DNA from 2 places in the Ureibacillus chungkukjangi genome. Region 1 is predicted to be linked to the other one. Evidence: riboswitches for the same ligand, from Rfam matches in the RefSeq annotation. Region 1 holds a riboswitch; the other holds the start of a gene.
The links. Region 1 has a riboswitch for cyclic di-GMP ahead of LG296_RS16790 (methyl-accepting chemotaxis protein). Riboswitches for the same ligand answer to the same signal wherever they lie in the genome.
Positions count from the first base shown of each region.

Region 1 (3,190 bases):
ATCCATTAATTCAGCATATAAGAATGCAAATATCTTTATTATCTAAGAAATTTAAAAAACTTCCTCCTATAGATGCACCATGCATTTATTTAAAGGAGATGGATTTATTGCAGAAAGAAACGGTTCAAGCAAGAAAACTCGGTTATAATGGAAAGCAAGCTATTCATCCGAAACAAATCGAATGTATTCAAGAAGTATTTAAAGTTCATGAAAGTGAAATTGTTTTGGCAAAAGAAATCGTAAATTTTTTTGAGACGAATAATTTTAAGACCTTGGCATATCAAGACATGATGATTGATATGCCAGTGTATCTTAAAATGAAAAATTTGTTAGCCTCATTAGAAAATTAAAAGCATAAGGCAGGAGGAATAATGAAGAAATTTGAAGTAGTCAACTCGAGCTCTTCCCTATCTGAAACAATATTCAATTCAATAAAACTAGAAATCTTAAAAGGGAATTTAAAACCAAATCAGAGCCTCAGTCAAAAAGAAGTAGCTGATAATTTCAATGTAAGTAGAATTCCTGTTAGAGAAGCTTTTGTTAAATTAGAAAGTATGGGCTTTCTTCAAAAAAGAATTAATAGTCGTTATTATGTTCAGGCATTCTCTGTAAAAGAAATTGAAGATTTATATGATACCCGATTGATTTTAGAGTTGGAAGGATTGAAGATGGCATTTCCACATTATTCAAAGATAGATATTATTTTATATGACGGAATGGTACAGCAAATGGAGCATATAACGGATAGTGGAGATTATATTATTTTAAATGCAAAGTTTCATGAATTGTTGTTAGAAAAGTGCCCTAATAAGCAGCTTGTGGCGTTTATTAATCAATTATGGGATGGTGTAGCACTTTATTCGCCATCTATTATAACGAATCAAAGTCATTTTCCTAACCATGAACATAAAGAATTGATTAATGCAATAAAGCAGAATGATTTAAATACAGCTTTAAGTGTGTATGAACAGCATATAGTAAATGCTAAAAAAAGACTGTTAAAATATATCCAATAGAAGTACCACCTCTACAAATAACTTTGAATTATTTGTGGGGTGGTATTTTTTTGTTATTTCAAGATAATAAACTCAATATTATTTCCATAGATATTATGATAAAATTGATATAAATTATACCGATGTATAATCTTACGATAAAGGCAAACCTATTGAAAGGTAGGGACGCAAAGCTACAGACCTAAGACGTTTTGTTATGGTGGCTGGGTTGCCGAAAAAAGATGGCTTTCAATTATTGAATCCACCTTTTTTTAGGGTGGATTTTTTCGTATTTTTCTTTAAAAAATCACTTAACGATAGGAGAATAACCAGTGAAACTAGTATTTAAAAATACGATAGTTATTAGTATTTTAATAACAATTTCTATGATAAGTATTTCGGCTTTTGGGTACTTGAAGGCGAAGGACTTTCTATATGAAAGATTTGAAGAGCAGGCATTCGGTGAGCTAGAATCCATTAAAGCGAATATCGATATATGGATACAAGGTAAGCAGGAAACAATGGCATACATAGCTGAAGCTGATGAATTAAAGTCGGTTGATACGGAAAAAGCAGATGCTTTAGGAGCTAGAATTGCCGAAAAAACAGGGAATCCAGATGGTTTTGCCTTTATGGATGCGAACGGTTTTTTATATTTAGGTGGCTCCCAAATTCCAGTTGCTGAATTTGAGCATTATCAAGGCGGTATGAAGGAGCTAACGAAAACCTATAATCCAGTACCTTCTTCTTCACCAAGTGTGAATGGTGCTCCAATTGTTTTAACTTCCGCTCCAATTTATGGTGAAAATGGAGAAGTAGTAGGGGTAGCTTCAGGCGGAAACCAAATTGAAAGTCTAATAAATATTATTACTCAAAATACAATTGGGGATAGTGGGTACGTTACAGTCTTTACTAATGACGGGACAATAGTAGCAGGCAAAGAGAAGGAAGATACTCTTAATAAGACTATTGCAGATTATGACAATGCCGATTTAAATAAATTGGTAGATGAAAGTATGGCGGGTAAAAGTAGTGTTATTGAAACAAAATTCGAAGGAGAAGACAGCTTAGTCTTTTATAGCAAAGCAAGTGAAATGGATTGGGGAATTATGATCACAATCCCGACTAAGGAAGCCTTTGCAGATGCTCAATCCTTATTGAACTATTTTATTATTATGACAATTGTCTTTATTTTGATAGGCGCATTGATAAGCTATATTGTTAATCGCCGTTCGTTAAAGCCTATTCAACAGGTCAATGACAAAATTGAAGAACTGGTAACTAATAATGGAGATTTAACACAAAGACTTGCTATCAATAGAAAAGATGAGGTTGGTATGCTGGCAAATAACTTCAACTCCTTATTGGAAAGCTTGCAGGAATTGATTCGAGATATCCTCCATAAGGGGGAAGTAGTTTCTGATAGCACAACTGCCCTTTTAGATCGAGCAGAAGAAATGGTTCATTTATCAGATGGTGTCACTAAAAACGTTCAGCATTCAGCAGAAATTTCTATTGAACAAGAAACTGGCAACAAAAATAATCTACAATCGATTCATGTAATCACGCAAAGTGTTTCAGAAATAAAGGATCATTCCTCTTTAGTATCGAACAAAACGAAGGATGCCTATAAAGAGGTTGAGAAGGCAAATGAAGAAGTAAAAGCGTTGATGAATCAAATGAAAGATATCCAAAATTCAGTCCGTAGCTCATCAGAGACGGTAAAGAAATTAGGGAATCGTTCATCAGAAATTGGCAATATTGTTGGAATGATTACTAGTATTACAGAGCAAACAAATCTTCTTGCTTTAAATGCTTCTATCGAGGCAGCTCGAGCTGGTGAACACGGAAAAGGCTTTGCTGTTGTGGCAAATGAAGTGAAAAAATTAGCTAGCCAATCTGCTCAGTCAGCGGCACAAATCTCAGAGCTCGTAAATCAAATATTAACCGAAACTTCAAGTGCAGTTATAGAGATTGAAGCAGGAACAAATCAATTCGGAACAGGTATGGAAAGACTGCAAGGAGTTAATGGCATTTTACAAAATGTCTATCACTCCACTAAAGCATCTTCGAGTGAAGTGGATTTGATCTTTGATGAAATCGAAACACTTTTAGCGAAAGTTAAAGACGTACAACAAGTAATAAATGATAATTTAGATCGCTCTGTTGAATCTTCAAAATATATTCGAGAAGTA
Region 1 covers NZ_CP085009.1:3,378,438-3,381,627, reverse strand. The annotation lists gene LG296_RS16800 (CoA ester lyase) at 1-350, shown strand, start outside; gene LG296_RS16795 (GntR family transcriptional regulator) at 372-1,016, shown strand; cyclic di-GMP riboswitch class I at 1,149-1,232, shown strand; gene LG296_RS16790 (methyl-accepting chemotaxis protein) at 1,328-3,190, shown strand, end outside.

Region 2 (3,190 bases), 160 kb from region 1:
GCTAAATTCGTAATCACTTTATTTAGTTTCTTTCGATTAGGCAAACCGGTCAGAGTATCCGCCATAGACTGTTCTAATAGTAGACTATTATTGTTTTCAACCGCATGTATAGCGATAATTAGACTCTTAGTTAAAAGATCTGCTTCCCGATTCCAATGTGATTCGAAAGTGGGAGGCCGGATTTGCTTATCGTTACCAAATTGATTCACAACGTCTGCTAATTCAATAAATGGTTTAGCCAACTTTCTAGCAAAACCAAGCGAGATTATTAGTAATAGAGAAAAGGGAAAAAGAATTATTATAAGTAAATTTTGAATATGTTTTTTTAAAAGTGCATCGACATATGAAGCCGGTGTTTGTTGTATTACACCCCAATCAATCTCTGGTATATAACTATATGCAGCAAACATGGGTATGCCTTCTGAATTTTTCACGAACTGCATACCGCTTTGTCCCTGTAAAAGCTTCAAAATAATAGGGTTTTCTATTACACTTTCCCCAATACGTTTTATATCGGGATGAAATAGTAGCTTTCCTTCTGGTCCAACTACATAGTAAAAAGAACCGCTATTATCGATTATTGTATCATTGCCTAAAATTTCATTAAGAACATTTTGTTCTTGTAAATAAACAGAACCTCCAATTATGCCTCTGTAATTACCTTCATTATCATAAAATGGTTCACTCATTAAAACAATCATTCGACCAGTAGGTGCTTTAAATGGTGATGTTAGCATCGGTTTTCTTGCATTTACTACATCTTTTGTAACTTCTGATGAATAATCGCCTTTTACACCCTTTATCATAGGTGTAACATTACGAACAAGACCAGTTTCGTCTATCCATAATAAGGAATTGAAGTATTGGCTGGTATTCCTCACCAGCTCTAGATTCTTTTGGATTTCATCATCTGTCATCGATGGATCTAAAAATTCGCTAGTTTCTTGTAAACTCATTCGCATTAGTTTGAATAAGGAGTTTACCGAACTACTTAATTTTTCTGCCTTTGAGAAATTAAGGGATAAATATGAATCAGATAATGATTTCTTCTCAGATTGATAAGATGCGAATAATAATATAAAAGTAGTAAAAAGTACTGATAAACTAATTAGAGTCATTAATAATGTTGTAAGTTTAATTTTTTGTTTCGATTGAATTATTTTCATAAAATACCAATCCTATAGAAATTTATTAATCTTGGAAAACATACTAAGTTTATCATATAAAATTTAATTGTATTCGATTATATTAAAAAGATACTGCCCTTTATTTTCCTCTATTGGATTATTAAACTATCGTGTTGATTATCTATATAATATTGGGAAATATTTAATCTAGTATTTTTATATTAAATAACTTATATTTAGATTAAATGATGCGAACGGTGATTAAGTTCCTCATTTGTAAAAGGCAAATCTATTGAAAGATAGATACGCAAAGTCACAGATCTACGGGAAACTATGATGGCTGGACTACCAAATGAAGAATACGAATCATATAGGGTGATTCTAATTTCTTCCAAAAAATGGAGGGACTTTAATGTCTAATTTTAAATTGAAAAATATTTTCACTACAGGTGTTGTAGCGGCTACTTTAGTAATAGGATCTACACAGGCTTTTGCCGATGAGGAAGCTGTCGAGGAAGTACAAGAGGTTGTCCAACAGGAAGCAACAGAAGAGGTAACACCTGTTTCAACTGAAGAAGTAAATGAAGAAGTAGAAACAGATGCAACAGCTAATGAAGGGGAAACTTCTGAAACAGAAACGACAGGTGAAGAACCGGTAGAAGAAGAGACAGTTGTAGAGGAACCGTCTTTACTGCCAGGGGATTTCCTTTATTTCTTAAAAGAGTTTACTGAAAGCATTAAGCTAGCAATAACTTTTGATGAAGAAAAGGAAGCAGATATATTATTAGCTTTAACAGAGGAGCGTATTGCTGAAGCAAAGGCTTTATTTGAGGCTGGAGAAGAGGATTTAGCAAAGGAAGCTTTAGAAAAAGCCTTGGAACAACAGGAATCAGCGCTTGATTTATTAGAGGATGCAGAGACATCGGTTGAAGATTCTTCTTTAGAAGAGGGAGTAACTGAAGAGACACTTCAAGAAGAAACAACAGAGGAAACTGCTGGTAATGAAGAAGTCACAACAGAAGAAGACTCAGATCGTGTAGCTTTGATAGCAAAGTTTTCAGCGAATATTGTAGCACTACAAGCAGTACTTGAAAAAGTAAGCAACCCAAAAGCAAAAGAAGCCATTGCTAAAAATATCGAAAAAGCCCAAGAAAAGCTAGAAAAGAAGGTAACGAAAAAGCTAACTCAACAAGAGAAAAAGCAGCAAAAGGCACAAGTGGAGACAGCAGAAAACCCAACAAATACTGAAGCTGTAAATACTACAGAAGATGCTTCTAGCGAAAATCCTGAAGCAGAAGAATCAGTTAAAGCTAAAACATCAAAAGCACCAGCAGCTGTTGAGGCTAAATCTGTTGAGAAGGAAGAGAAATCTTCTTTATCAACTGTGAAAACAACAGAAGTAAAACAAGCTCAAACTCCAGTAGCTAAACCGGTTGAAAAAATGAATAAGAGTGAAGAGAAAAAGACAGAAACAGTCGAAAAGCAACAAGTGAAGTTAGAAGGAAAGCAAGCACAGGCGGAGCAAAAGCAAGCTGAAGCACAGGAACACCGTGTGGAAAAGCAACAGCAGCAGACTGAAAAACAAGCAGTAAAACAAGAGCAAAAAAATGAGGCTAATAAAGCGCAAAACGGTCAAAATAAATCGCAAGAAAAAGAAAACAAAGGCAAAGGGAACGACAAATAAGTTTCTTTGAACTTAATAGATTTCTACAGAAAGCTGAACCACTTCTCCAGATTTTTTGGAAGAAGTGGTTTTTATTTATAAGTTATAGGGAAATAGCATAAAAGTGAAAGCTAGTAATCTAATTGTAATGTACATTTAATTACGATTTCTAAAAGCATTTTTGTATAATAAAAGGATATGAATAAATTGGAAAAATAGAGATAGATAAAAGATATATTTGTATTACTAAGAGAGATTAAATGCTTTGAACCAAAAAAAACTGGAATAGGGGAAATAAAAGTGACAATTCTTCTAGTCGATGATAATAAAGTGAATTTATTTGTTATTGAAAAGATTCTAAATAATGTGGGCTATAATGACTGTGTTTCATTAACCTCTG
Region 2 covers NZ_CP085009.1:3,214,648-3,217,837, reverse strand. The annotation lists gene LG296_RS15975 (sensor domain-containing diguanylate cyclase) at 1-1,166, opposite strand, end outside; cyclic di-GMP riboswitch class I at 1,400-1,480, shown strand; gene LG296_RS15970 (DUF5667 domain-containing protein) at 1,540-2,811, shown strand; gene LG296_RS15965 (SpoIIE family protein phosphatase) at 3,091-3,190, shown strand, end outside.
Region 2: another riboswitch for cyclic di-GMP. It lies ahead of LG296_RS15970 (DUF5667 domain-containing protein); the one in region 1 lies ahead of LG296_RS16790 (methyl-accepting chemotaxis protein).